One region of the Alteromonas sp. G5_S2_22_S1 genome, then DNA from elsewhere that is predicted to be linked to it. Evidence: predicted binding sites of a transcription regulator. Region 1 holds the regulator's gene; the other holds the start of a gene.
What was found. The regulator FliA, encoded in region 1, starts transcription of late flagellar genes. The targets are predictions, from matches to a motif close to CTAAAGNTNNNNNNNNNNNNGCCGATA.

Region 1 (7,446 bases):
GTGCTCGCTTTACTTTGGACGCCATGCCAGGTAAGCAGATGGCAATTGATGCCGACTTGAACGCCGGCTATATCGACCAAGACCAAGCCCGTCAGCGCCGAGAAGAAATCACCGCAGAAGCCGATTTTTACGGCTCGATGGACGGTGCGTCAAAATTCGTAAAGGGTGACGCGGTCGCCGGTCTTTTCATTATGTTGATTAATATCGTCGGCGGGTTATTCATCGGCATGATCCAGCACGATTTGAATTTTGGTAGTGCTATTGAAATTTATACCATCCTTACTATCGGTGATGGGCTGGTTGCTCAAATACCTTCACTTCTGCTTTCTGTAGCGACCGCGATAATTGTTACTCGTGAAAACGAAACCCAAGAAATGGGTAAAGAGATCCGCGGACAATTAGGCAACACACAAGCGCTTTATATTGCATCGGGCGTGCTATTTGTGATGGGTATTATTCCAGGTATGCCCCACATTGCATTTTTAGGGTTCTCGTTTTTAATTGCGGGCGTTGCCTATTGGCAGACAGTTCAGCAAAAGAAAAAGGCTGCGGCACCGTCGGTCCCTGATAATGTGATGAAAGACGACACGGTGGCGCCAGAGGTTAAAGAGCTGGGGTGGGATGACGTTCAGCAGGTTGATACTATCGGGTTGGAGGTCGGCTATCGATTAATACCACTGGTTGATAAATCTCAAGGTGGCGAATTGTTGACGCGCATAAAAGGGGTGCGTAAAAAGCTCTCCCAAGAACTTGGTTTTCTTATTCCCCCAGTACACATTCGCGATAATTTAGATTTAGAGCCTAATACCTACACCATTGCTATGCTTGGCGTCACCATTGGCGACTCTGTTATCAGTCATGATGAAGAGTTGGCTATCAACCCCGGGCAGGTCTTCGGCAAATTAGAAGGTCGCGCCACCAAAGACCCTGCGTTTGGTTTAGATGCGGTGTGGATCAAGCCGAATAAACGAGAACACGCGCAAACCTTGGGGTACACCGTTGTTGATGCAGCTACCGTTGTGGCTACCCACCTCAGCCAGTTGTTAACTAACAATGCTTATCAGCTACTTGGTCACGAAGAAGCGCAGCAGTTACTCGATATGCTGGCTAAGCAGCACCCTAAATTGGTGGAAGGTTTAGTACCAGATATCTTGCCGCTAAGCACGGTGGTAAAAGTGCTTCAAACCCTACTATTTGAGGGCGTGCCTATTCGCGATATGCGCACTATTGTTCAAACCTTAAGTGAATACGGCACTCGCAGCCAAGACCCGGATGTATTGGTCTCTGCCGTTCGTATTGCGCTTAAACGTCTTATTGTCCAAGAAATTACCCAAGGGGCAAAAGAGATACCTGTCATAACCTTGGCGCCAGAGTTGGAACAGATGTTGCACCAGTCACTTCAAGCAGGTGGCGAAGATGGCGCTGGTATCGAACCAGGTTTGGCAGACAAGCTGCAAAAATCATTGCAGCAAGCCAGTCAGCAGCAAGAGTTAGAAGGAGAGCCTGCAGTACTCCTAACCTCTGGCATGCTGCGACCCGTTCTGTCTCGCTTCTTAAAGTATTCGGTTGTTGGGCTCCATGTGCTTTCTTACCAAGAAGTGCCTGACGACAAACAAATAAAAATAGTCAGTTCGGTCGGTCAATAATCTGACACTGGGTGATTGGAGAGGTTGCAATGAAAATTAGACGTTTCTTCGGCAAAGATATGCGTGAGGCGTTAAGCCAAGTTAAAGCTGAATTAGGCAGTGATGCAGTGATCATGTCGAACCGCAAAGTTGCCGATGGCATTGAGCTTGTTGCTGCCTATGATAAAGAGCCTGAAGCAAAACTCTTCACTCCTAAAACATCGCCTAAAGCAACCCCTAAAGCATCAGGTCAAAAAGCCGTGCCTAGCTTAAGTGAGATTATCGGTGATGATGGCCCCGACAGTTTAAAAGCTCTGTTAGAAAAGCAGCACGGCGGTAGTGCGCCTTCATCAAGTAATGCTTCAGCATCGCAGTCGCATTCAGCCAACCATAATCAGCCTATGTCTGCAAATGCGAGACATGCCAACGAAATTGCGTCACACCTTGATTTCTCAGAAGCCTTTATTGATGACGTAGAAAGCCAGCACCTTGCACAAGACGAAGGTAGAGCAACAACGTTTCCTGACCACCAAGCGTCAAGCTTAGACGAGGCACCCGTCTCTCAATCTGCAGAATTGGCGCAAATTAAAGAAGAGTTAGCGTCGTTGCGCGATGTTTTACAATATCAGGTTGCAGACTTGATGGAAGCAAAAAACAAGCGTCAAAAACCGGTACATCAATACTTGATTACCCGCCTAACGGATATGGGGTTAAGCAGTGCACTTGCCAGTCAGTTAATTAGCTATACACCAGCACACTATAATGAACGAGACGCATGGGTTTATCTTCTTAACCTATTGGCTAATCGCATAAATGTGACAGGAAACGATATACTTAGTGCGCAAGGTGCAGTTGCCTTAGTCGGACCGACGGGCACAGGTAAAACAACGACGGTTGCAAAACTAGCTGCTCGCTATGCACAAAAGTACGGTGCAGAGTCAGTAGCAATGATTACCATAGATACGTATAGAATTGCGGCCTATGAGCAGCTCGCGACATACGGAAAAATTATTGGCTGTACGGTGAGAAAAGCGCAGACTAGTGAAGAACTTGCGGATTTATTATTCCAACTTCGTCATAAGCGTCTAGTATTGATTGATACGGCAGGATTTAGCCAACGGGATAGCCGTTTAATTAAACAGATTAAGCAGTTTGATAATGGTCAAATGCCTAAAGTTAAAAAATATTTGGTAGCGCAGGCTAATACACAATATCCTGCCCTACAGCGCATTATTAAGGCTTATGATGATATCGAACTAAGTGGCTGTATTTTCACAAAGTTAGATGAATGCTACTCTTTAGGAGAGGTATTGAGCGCTGCAGTAGAATATCAACTGCCGGTTAGTTATGTCACCGACGGTCAGAAAGTACCTGAAGACATTAAGATTGCGGAGGCGAAATCTTTAGTTTCTGCCGCTGCAAAGCTTTATAAAAAGTACGGTTTGAATCATACTAGTGGCAACAACGCAATTAAAACAGCATAAGCAGTATGATTGACGACCAAGCGAGTAGCTTAAGAAAAATGAAGCAATCACGGTTAATCAAAGTTATCGCCGTCACCGGAGGTAAAGGTGGCGTAGGTAAAACAAATATTACGCTAAACACCGCTATCGCTATGGCGAAGCAGGGTAAGCGAGTTATGGTTCTCGACGCCGACCTCGGGCTGGCGAACGTAGACGTAATGCTAGGTTTACGGGTTGAGAAAAACCTTTCCCACGTGCTATCTGGCGAGTGCACACTTGATGAAGTGTTAGTCACCGGCCCCCATGGTATTAAAATTGCGCCTGCCACCTCTGGCACGCAATCAATGGCAGAATTATCGCCAACGCAGCACGCGGGTCTTATCAGAGCCTTTAGTGAATTGCGTTCGCAAATCGATGTACTTATCGTAGATACCGCGGCCGGTATTTCAGACATGGTGTTGAGTTTTTCAAAAGCTTCTCAAGACATCATGGTCGTGGTTTGCGATGAGCCCACCTCGTTAACTGACGCCTATGCCTTAATAAAGATTCTTAATCGTGAGCACGGTGTATTTCGCTTTAAAGTTGTGGCGAATATGGTTCGCGATGTACGGGAAGGTCAGGAATTATTTAGCAAATTAAGCAAAGTGACAGGGCGTTTTTTAGATGTTGCACTAGAATTAGTGGCAACCGTACCTTTTGATGAGAATATCCGCAAAGCCGTGAGAAAACAAACGGCTATTGTTGATGCGTATCCGGGTTCTCCCGCCGCTGTTGCTATTACTCAGCTTGCGAGTAGAGCCCTTACGTGGCCCATTCCGGCACAACCGGGCGGTCACCTAGAGTTTTTTATTGAACAACTCGTTGCAGAAAAAGCAGTAGGAAGTCAGCGTTGAACAGCAAGGCAGCCGCTTATCGTCAACAAACCGATAAATCGCAGTTAGTCGAACGACATGCGTCATTGGTTAAGCGCATTGCGCATCACTTGATGGCGCGATTGCCGGCCAGTGTTCTTGTTGATGACCTGATCCAGTCGGGTATGATTGGCTTGCTAGAAGCTGCGCGTAACTTCGACGGGTCGAAAGGCGCGAGCTTTGAAACTTTCGCAGGCATTCGCATTCGTGGTGCTATGCTAGATGAGATACGTAAAGGCGATTGGACCCCGCGTTCAGTGCATAGAAATGGACGTGCTATTACCGAGGCTATTTCGCAGGTAGAGAGCGAAACAGGCCGCGATGCGAGAGATTCTGATATTGCTGATAAGCTTAATGTAAGCTTGCAGGATTATCACCAAATGCTTAATGAGGTTAATGCGGGAAAGCTGGTAGGTATTGAAGATTTAGGTGTGTCGGAAGATGTAATTACTACTGAGCAGAGTAGAGGTAGTGATGCGCCGCTTGAAGATTTAATGCAAGGCGCGTTTCAAAAAGCGCTTGCCCATGCCATTACGACATTACCTGAACGAGAAGCAATTGTTCTTTCACTGTACTATGATGAAGAACTGAACTTAAGAGAAATTGGCGAAGTTCTTGATGTTAGTGAGTCAAGAGTCAGCCAAATTCACAGTCAGGCCATGTTAAAACTCAAATCACGAATGAAGTCGTGGCAAGCTGACGAAGAATAGAAATTAATAACAATTAACCCCTCATTGGAGGCTATTTTGGACAAAAGCATGAAAATTCTTGTGGTTGACGATTTTTCAACCATGAGACGTATCATCAAAAACCTGCTTAAAGATTTAGGTTTTTCTAACATCCAGGAAGCGGATGACGGAAGCACTGCATTGCCTATGCTGCAGCAAGGTGATTTTGATTTCGTTGTTACCGATTGGAACATGCCAGGAATGCAAGGTATCGATTTGCTGCGCGCAATAAGAGCCGACGACAAACTTAAGCATTTACCTGTACTAATGGTAACTGCAGAAGCGAAAAAAGAGCAAATTGTTGCCGCTGCACAAGCGGGCGTTAACGGCTATGTCGTTAAACCATTCACCGCTGCAACTTTAAAAGAAAAATTAGATAAAATTTTCGAACGTTTAGGTTGATCCAGACGCTCACCAGATAAATGAGGTTTACTGGATGACAACGAATGTAAACGTTCCAATTTCGTTAGAAGAGGCCAAACAGCTTGTCACCTATCTGGAAGAAGGTGACAACGCGTCTGCTAACGCTCTACTTGAAGCTGCCTCAATGAAGGAAAACGTTGAGCTATTTGCTGAAGTAGGAAAGTTAACGCGTCAACTCCATGACGCGTTAAATAATTTTCAAATTGACGACCGCATCAAAAACTTAGCTACCGACGATATTCCCGATGCACAATCCCGCCTAACCTACGTAATTGAAGAAACCGAAAAAGCAGCTAATACTACAATGGACGCTGTGGAAGCGAGTATGCCGATAGCGGAAATGCTGTCGGTGCGTATCGAAAAAGTGATGCCTGAGTGGAAAAAGCTCATGAACCGCCAAATCGAGTTGGGCGAGTTCAAAGCGTTATGTGCAGATTTAGACGAATTATTGGAAGACGGTTCGCTTCAGTCAGCTAAACTTACACAGTTACTTACCGAAGTATTGATGGCTCAAGGCTATCAAGACTTAACGGGTCAAGTTATCCGTCGCGTTATCGACCTTGTAAAAGAGGTAGAAGATAGCTTAGTTAATATGCTAACCATGTTTGGCGAGCGCGAAGGTGAAGAACAAACTAAACCATCTAGCATTAAGGCCGATAAGGTTGATGGTGTAGAGGCAGAAGGCCCAATTATTGACGCCGAGAAACGCGATGATGTCGTTTCTGGCCAAGATGACGTAGATGATCTTCTGTCTAGCTTAGGTTTTTAGGGGAGCGGGCGCATGTCGTTTGATGTTGACGAGGATATATTACAGGACTTTCTGGTTGAGGCTGGAGAGATACTTGAACAATTACAAGAACAGCTCGTTGATCTTGAGAACAATCCTGAAGATGCGGATTTGCTGAATGCAATTTTCCGTGGATATCACACAGTTAAAGGTGGAGCGGGCTTTCTTTCGCTCACAGAGTTAGTAGAAATTTGTCACGGTGCAGAAAACGTTTTTGACGTAATGCGCAATGGACAAAGAACCCTAACCCCAGAACTGATGGATATTATTTTGCAGGCCACTGACGTGGTGGTAGAGATGTTTGAGCGGGTTAAAGCTCGCGATCCACTCGAACCTGCAGATGCACACCTTGTCGACTTATTGCACAAATTAAGTCGCCCGGAAACGCCAGATGAAAACATTTTTGGCGCCTCTGAAGAGTCAGCCACTGCACCTGAGTCAGTTGTTGCGGAGCCTGAACTTGTCATTGAAGAACCTACAGCGCAAGTGCCTAGCGGCACAAGCGACGGTGGTATTGACGAAATAACCGAAGATGAATTCGAAGCGTTACTCGATGAACTTCATGGTTCAAATGCGCCAGGTCAATCTTCTTCAGCAAGTAAGCCATCAGTCGCGCCAGCATCACTTTCAGCACCCACGACACCGACCGCTGGCGGCGATAGCGACGATATCACCGACGAAGAATTTGAAGCGCTTCTCGACGATTTACACGGCAAAGGCCAGTTCGCAACTAGCGCTGCTCCTGCCTCTGAACCTAAAGCACCGGTAGCGCCCGCACCATCGAACTCAAGCAGCGATGAAGAAATTACTGACGATGAGTTCGAAGCACTTCTTGATCAGCTGCATGGTTCAGGTCAAGGCCCTACGCAACAAAGCACAGCGCCTATTTCACCTGAGCCACCAGTAGATAAAGCGGCGACTGAAGCTGTTCAGAAGGCTAAACAAGCAGCACCTGTTAAAGCTGCGCCTACGTCAAATTCAGCCGCACCATCTAAGCCAGGCTCAACCGCGAAACCCAAAGCGGCTAGCCCAGCGCCTAAGAAAGATGATAAAAAGGCAGCTGCCGCAGCCCCACCGGCTGAAACCACGGTGCGGGTCGACACTAAGCGTCTAGACCAAATTATGAACATGGTGGGCGAGCTAGTATTGGTAAGAAATAGGCTAATCAGCTTAGGCATAAACAGCAACGACGAAAGCATGTCGAAAGCCATTGCGAACTTAGATGTAGTGACTGGCGACCTCCAAGGTGCGGTGATGAAAACCCGCATGCAGCCTATTAAAAAGGTTTTCGGCCGCTTCCCCCGTGTTGTACGTGACCTAGCGCGAAGCTTGAAGAAAGAGATTACTTTAGAGCTTGTTGGTGAAGACACTGATTTAGATAAAAATTTAGTAGAAGCTCTGGCAGACCCATTAGTTCACTTGGTTCGAAATTCGGTCGATCACGGTATTGAAATGCCTGATGATCGCGCCGCTTCAGGTAAGCCTCGTATGGGAACGGTTAAATTATCT
Region 2 (7,446 bases), on a different contig from region 1:
CTCACGTTCTGCCATGCCTGAGCCACACACCGACCCTGCGCCATGAGCCGGGTACACAATAATGTCATCACCCAGGTTGGCCAGCGTTTGTAGGCTGTCATAAAGCTGGCCAGCCATTTTTTCCATTTCCTCGGGGTAGAAGTCTGTGCGACCGACTTCACTGACAAATAAGGTATCGCCGGTAAATACGCCGATAGGCTGACCGTCCTGTTCGTTGTCGATAGCCAACACACAAATACTGTCTTTAGTATGGCCGGGCGTTGCAATAACTTCGAGTGTCCATTTGCCAATCTCAAATTTATCGCCATTACCGGCCTTGCGGGCATATTCGATAGGCTCGTCAGCGTATTTACCATGGTAAATATCAGCACCGGTCTGGTTGGCCAGCGCTACCGCGCCAGAGATAAAGTCTTCATTGCGGTGGGTTTCGATGATGGTGGTGATCCGGCATTCATGCTTTCCGGCAAGGGTGAGATAATGCTGCGTATCTAACTGAGGATCAATCACACAGGCTTCACCATCGCTGCCAATCAGGTAGGAAAGGTGCGCAATGCCCGGTGTTTTAACAGATTCTACAAACATAGGTTAGCTCCACTTTGGGGTTGTGCCGCGCACAACGTGAATGTATTCACTTCACCCTAAGCTTTCAAATGTCATGCCGAATAAAAAGTTTATATAAAACAGGTAATTACATTTTCTACCCACAAGGCTTCCCAGTAAATGAAGAAATATTCACTTAATCCTATATAAAATTTACATGCTATTGCGGGATAAGCGTGCCCGTTGCAGACGCTGTTTGAGGTATTGCAGTCTGGGAAGCAAAATCAGCAAGGCTATTGCCCAGTAAATTAACGGTTCCTGCAGGCCGGTTTTGCGAGACCAGCTAAAGTGTAACAGGGCCAGTAAAACAACCAGGTAAATGGTGTTATGCAGGGATTGCCAGCGATTGGCGCAAAGCAGAAGTAGCTGGTCAATAATCTGTTGCGTCCGCAACTTGTCTAAAGCGGTCCTCTAATACTCATTTAAAAGAGGTCTGGTTTACGCTTACTTATGCCGAAGAGTCTTAAAAATTTAAAGGGCAGTGGCACACAGTTAACGGGCGTTTTATTTGCGCTTATTCCCATCAGTGATCATTTTGCGAGCTCTAGTGTCTGACTGTTTTATCATATCGTCAATCAGTGACGTTTCAGGCAAGTTCTTCCAATATTTTTTGGGCATTGAACTTAGCATGGCGTCTTTTTTGATGCGTGCCGGATTGAAGATATTAGCGTAATAAGTAAGCCAGTATTTTTCAATATGATCGTTATCTGGAAGCACACTCGAACAAGGGTTATCTTCTAAAATAAGTGTTTCTGTATCCCAGTGAGCCGCCCGATAAGGCGTGAGTATAGACCATCGCATATTCTTAAAACGGGTTTTAAAGAAGTCGAGCTTTAACTCTAGGCTAAAATGTTCAGGCTCGTACCAAGCGATAAAGTGTTCATTGCCATCGAGTTTAACCTCTCTAAATCTTAAAAACGCGCTCATTTTATACGCGTCTCGCTTTACCGCTTTAGCTAGTGCCATAAGCTGCAATATATCGTCATCAGTTTTTAACCGAACTAGGTTTTTGTTTTCAAACGTAACGCGCCACAACACCCGATAACACAATGCGAAGCGGTGAGCATCGCTATGACACAATGCATATTTGAAAAGCATTAAGACAGATTTAGGAATAGCATGCCTTTTTTGTGGCTTTGTGCCCGTAATAGAGGGTTGGCTGTGGCCGAATAGGTCGTCCTGTACTGATTGTGCACTTTGCCAAATGATATTTTCAGGGGGGATAGATTGTGCTAAACACGCTCTTGCAGCCATGCGCCACTCATCAAACCCCGGTACTGAGTTAATTCTAATTGTTTCCATCTCACAGCAACTTCATTTAAGCGCTAAATAGTTCAAACTGCTTCGGCTGCTTGAACTGAAGTTCAAAATTATTACTATCGAGTAAGTGAATATCAGGGGCATAGTCGCCTACGCTAATAAAAGGTTTTAGCTTTTTAAGTGGTAAACGCATTTTAGTCAGATCTATCCAGTTAAGCTTTGTGTGCCGTCTAATCGCCAGAATTTTTTGCACCGTTCGAGCACCAAGCCCCGGTACTCGTAACAACAGCAATTTGTCTGCCTTATTTAAATCAATCGGAAAAACATGGCGATTGCGTAATGCCCACGCAAGTTTAGGGTCATAATCCATATCAAGCATGTCATCGTGAACAATTTCATCAAGGGTAAACCCATAAAAACGCAACAGCCAATCAGCTTGATAAAGGCGGTGCTCGCGAATTAACGGCGCAGGCTTTAGCGGCAACACTTCAGATGCATCGGGTATTGGCGAGAACGCCGAATAATAAACCCGGCGAAGTTTTTGTTGGTCATAAAGTTTAACGCTGGTCCCTAAAATAACTTTATCATTAGAGTCATCTGCGCCTATGATCATCTGTGTAGACTGCCCACCAGGTGCAAAGCGTGGCAGGCGTTTACCTGTATAGGTTTTATCTGCCTTGTGCTCTGCAATTTTGTCTTTTAGCGTGTTCATTGAGCCATGGATAGCACCGAGATCTTTTTCTGGCGCGTATTTATTTAAAGAGGGTTGAGTCGGCATCTCGACATTAATACTTAATCTATCTGCGTATAAACCAGCTTCTTCTTGTAACTCAGGTGAGGCATTTGGAATGGTTTTAAGGTGTATATACCCTTTAAAACCGTGGTCGAGGCGCAAAGATTTGGCAATACGTACCATACTTTCCATTGTAAGATCGGGTGAGCCAACAATGCCTGAACTAAGAAACAAACCTTCAATGTAGTTGCGCTTGTAAAAATTCAGCGTCAGGTCCACGGTTTCTTTAACGGTGAATCGTGCGCGTCGAACATTGCTAGACACTCTATTTATGCAGTAGTGACAATCGTAGATACAGTAATTGGTCATTAAGATTTTTAGTAAAGAAACACACCGACCATCAGGCGTGAAGCTGTGACATATACCCGAACCGCCGGTAAGCGAACCTATCCCCGTTTTTTCGGTTTTGCCTGCCTTTCGTTTACCCGCCGAACCGCTTGCACAGGAAGCGTCATACTTGGCTGCATCTGAAAGAATTTCGAGTTTTTGTATCAGTTTGTCGTGCATAGCAGATTACTACTTTCTCTAAGCATTTACTTAACATCGGTCAATTTTAAGCGGGATACTTAAAAGGACCTGTATATTTAGTTTGTGTAGCCATGTGATTTCTGCACGTTATATCATGTATATATATACAGTACAATTGGGCGTTGGAAGATTTGTGCATTTAATATACGAATCTCAGCTACATTTTCGTATTGAGAAGTTAGAGCGTGTAAGGTTTGATACGAGTAAAAAGCGCTTAATTAAAATAGCCCGGTTTCGCCGACTGTTTCGAATATTTTATTTGAGCAAAGATGAGCCATATAACGGTTAAAGGGGGGGAATCAAAAACCGATGTACTTAGAAAGTTCGTCACGTAGATTAGTATACTTTTCGTTATACGGCGCTTTAAGCGACATATCGTCTATTAACTTAAACAAACGCTTACATTCATTGGTAAGCTTCATTTCTGCTTTATCTTCTTTTATCACTATCTGCAGTAGACACTGAAGTAAATTAAGCGCTACACCCGTATTAACCGGTGCAAAACCTTGTGCTAAGGCAAAGGACGCTTTTGCACGTTCGTAATCTTTTTGCTGATAGTGCTGAATGCCTTCTCGATTAAATTGCTGATAGCTAGCAAGACTTTTCCGTGCATTGTGGGCTTGCGTTTCTAACATATTTGCACTGTTTTGATCGAGCTCGTCGTGACGTGACTCGAGAAGTGAAGTTAGCTGTAACGCATCATCAAATTCACCGAGTTTGTACATAACGTTGATACTGTCTGGAATAAAAGCAGTGGGAACCTCGGTGTATTTTTCATCGAGCATGGTTTGTGACGTTGATAAATGCCGCTTCGCGTCAATTAATTTGCCGTCAATGGCGCTAATTCTGGCATTAACAATCGTACCGAAGATATCTACATCAAAGTCCCGGTCCATTTTTTGAAGGTGTTCGTCAAACTTTCCGCGTTGAAGTGTAAGTAGGGCTTCTTGTTGGTATTTATTGCGCTGTTTTTTATCTTCAGCGCACTCAGCTACATCTAATAGACTGCGAATAATACCGCACCAGTGCAGGCTCGTTTTATGAACCGACCGCTTCGACAAATTCCATATAGCTAAACTTGAATTAGCCGCGAGCACTAAGTCATCGTTTAACCTGCCAATTTCGCACGCTTTAAAGTGTCTCGGTAGAGAATAGGGCGAAAGCTTGATAGCTTCTTTAATGGCGTCTAGTGCTTTTTCGCCGTCGTCTAATTTCTGCTGTGCTTGGGCAAGTATGTCATAGGCATCCGCATTAAACCGGTTTCGTTTTAACGTTCGTTTCGCCGTCGTTATTGCTTTGTCGAATTCGTTTAGTTGAAGGTAAGTTTTTGCAATTGCGATCTGTGCCCAAAGCACAGGTTTGCCGTCAATGTAGTCGCTCAATACGTCAAGGGCTTTCTCTGGCTGACCTATACGCCAATAGAGTTCAACCAAAAGTTGCTCGCAGTGCCCTTTGTAATGTGAGGGTGAATCGAGCAAAGATTCGATGTGGTCGATTGCACTGTTACATTCACCTTGCTCAATGAGGCTGTACGCCTGTTGCAAAAACTGTCGTTTTTGCCAAGCGCGAATAATCCTGGATTTTAACTGAACCTGAGAGAAGGGCTTAACAAGAAAGTCATCAGGTCGGCGTTCAATAGAGCCTAGCACGATAGGTCGGGCGCTATCAGCGCTTATAAGGATAAAAATAGAAGTAGGGTTAATAAGCCTTCTGGTACGAAGCTCTTCGATTAACTCATACCCACTTTTATTATCTGCTCCTAAATGCAAATCACAGATAATGACATCGAACTTATGTTTTTTGCATAGGGAAACGGCTTGTTCCGCCGATGACTTTGTTACCACGTCACTGGCCCCCATAGAATGCATAAGCCCTTTGAGTAGCAAAAGAAAGGGGCGTTGATCTTCAACAATCAGTACTTGTTTATTGCTAAATTGCATTTCGAATCCATGAATAGGGGCGCTATGGCTTTATTGAAGTATATCTAACTTTAAAAAATAAGCTTAAGAAAAACATTATCTTGCCGACAACATAAGTATACAAATCAAGTAATCAGAATGCATGTCTGTAGACGCTACATCCCAAAATGAGCAAACGCATATTGACCCCAGTATTTATTGGGAGCGCAGCGGTGTGCTTGCGCGTGCATCAACGCAAGGGGCGCTATTTTCACTCTATCTTGCCATGCAGCAACATAGTACAGCAGCGCCCTTTGAGATAGAGGCGGCAGATAGCGAATTATCTCAAAAAGCGGGCATTGATACTGAGCTTACTTCCCTGAGTCACTACCGTTGTTCAAGTCTTGCTGCAAACGAAAGTGAATGGAAAAACATGGACGTAATGTCGGCTTTGGTTGCTGAAGACTTTTCCACGGCGCGACTATATTTAAATATGAATCCGGCACCCTTAGCACAAACCGATGATGCGAAACGGCTGCCTGACGATGTGATAGATAACTGCAGTTTGGCAGCGCAGAAACGTATTAAAAAGCAATATAACAATACGATGAAGGAAGACAACACGCTGCTTTACGATATGCTTGCCGTGAAAGAGACACAAAACCCCGGAAGTAATGCAGATGCTGTTCACACCTCACCATTTGAAAACATCGCTTAGCCGAGCACTGGTTAGTTTACTGCCTATCAACGTACTGAAGCGAATTGTAAAACAGGGCTACTCAATGCGCCAAATACAGCAGGCCTAGTTTTTACCCTGAAGTTTTGTTATATTGCGCGCCGCATTTTTGCACTGGTCTTACGCTCCAATCAGCAAAGGTTAAAATATGTCTAAATATATTGTATGCGCAATGTATAAGTTTGTTGCGCTTGAAAACTATAAAGAAATTCGCCAGCCCCTTCTAGAAGCTATGGAAGCTAACGGTATTAAAGGGACACTTCTTCTAGCCAGCGAAGGTATAAACGGCACGGTATCCGGTACCCGAGAAGGCATAGACGCGCTGTTGGCCTACTTAAACAGCGACGCGCGCATTAACCCCATCTCTTTTAAAGAATCGCTCCACGACGAGCAGCCTTTCTATCGCACGAAAGTAAAGCTTAAAAAAGAAATTGTGACCATGGGTGTAGAGGGCATAGACCCACGCGAAACCGTAGGCACTTACGTTAAGCCAAAAGATTGGAATGCGCTAATTAGCGATCCAGAGGTAACGGTTATCGACACGCGAAACGGCTACGAAATTGAAATTGGTACGTTCAAAAACGCCGTCGACCCAAAAACAGAGACTTTCCGCGAGTTCCCTGAGTACGTGTCTAAAGAACTCGACCCGTCTAAAAACAAAAAAGTGGCCATGTTCTGTACCGGCGGTATCCGCTGTGAAAAATCTACCGCTTATTTGAAAGAGCAAGGGTTTGAAGAGGTATATCATCTTGAAGGTGGTATTTTGCAATACTTAGAAGATGTGCCTAAAGAAGAGTCTATGTGGGAAGGTGATTGCTTCGTTTTTGATAATCGTGTGGCAGTAAACCATGATTTGGAAAAGAGCCATTACGAGCAGTGCTACGCGTGTCGACTACCAATTACCGCAGAAGACAAGCAAAGTGATAAATACGAGCCGGGTGTTAGCTGCCCGCATTGCTTCGGCACCCACACTGAAGATCAAATTGCACGCTTTAGAGAGCGCGAAAAGCAGGTTCAATTAGCCAAAGAGCGCCAACAGGAACACGTGGGTACTGAAGCACGTTTAACCATGGAACAAAAGCGTAAAGAAAAAGCAGAAGCTCAACGTTTACGCGCACTTAAAGCAAACGAAAATCAGGCATAGACAGCCAGAAAGAAGGGCGTTACACTCGTGTTTATTGCAGTTGATATAAGGAATGCGAGTGAGCACTCAACTTTCAGAATCTAAAATTGAAGAAATTAGGAAGGACTTTAGCTTTTTCGATCGTGATGGCAATGGCCAAATCGATTTGCCGGAGTTCATCGAGCTTCTAACCGTAATTTCACCAAAAACAAAAGCTAGCCACGTACAAGAAGGCTTTAAGCTTATCGATAGTAACGACGATGGTTACATCGACTTTGAAGAGTTTTTGGAGTGGTGGCAAGAAGGGTGGTGGGAATACTAAGCGCTAGCTTGTTTTAACCATCTTTTAATATCGTATGCCCGTGTAATCGTTATTGACGAGTGATTACACCGAAACAAAAAAACGAGTGACTTTTTAAGCACTCGTTTTTTTATGTCTGCCATTAGTCGGTGACTATAGTGGATTTAGTTTGAATAAAAGCCTGAAAATCGAACCGTCGCGAAGATG

Region 2: ACTRWF_RS07780 (VC2046/SO_2500 family protein) is a predicted target of FliA. The motif match lies at 5,184-5,210, and genes of this name have one in related genera.

What each region holds. Positions count from the first base shown of each region.
Region 1 is NZ_JBQKUJ010000003.1:309,962-317,407, reverse strand. Features, by position in the region: gene flhA (flagellar biosynthesis protein FlhA) at 1-1,646, shown strand, start outside; gene flhF (flagellar biosynthesis protein FlhF) at 1,676-3,109, shown strand; gene ACTRWF_RS05740 (MinD/ParA family protein) at 3,115-3,981, shown strand; gene ACTRWF_RS05735 (RNA polymerase sigma factor FliA) at 3,978-4,709, shown strand; gene cheY (chemotaxis response regulator CheY) at 4,746-5,129, shown strand; gene ACTRWF_RS05725 (protein phosphatase CheZ) at 5,164-5,919, shown strand; gene ACTRWF_RS05720 (chemotaxis protein CheA) at 5,932-7,446, shown strand, end outside.
Region 2 is NZ_JBQKUJ010000005.1:144,303-151,748, reverse strand. Features, by position in the region: gene ACTRWF_RS07800 (MBL fold metallo-hydrolase) at 1-582, opposite strand, end outside; gene ACTRWF_RS07795 (TIGR03915 family putative DNA repair protein) at 1,105-1,902, opposite strand; gene ACTRWF_RS07790 (putative DNA modification/repair radical SAM protein) at 1,919-3,160, opposite strand; gene ACTRWF_RS07785 (tetratricopeptide repeat-containing response regulator) at 3,481-5,121, opposite strand; gene ACTRWF_RS07780 (VC2046/SO_2500 family protein) at 5,243-5,797, shown strand; gene trhO (oxygen-dependent tRNA uridine(34) hydroxylase TrhO) at 5,964-6,959, shown strand; gene ACTRWF_RS07770 (EF-hand domain-containing protein) at 7,018-7,260, shown strand.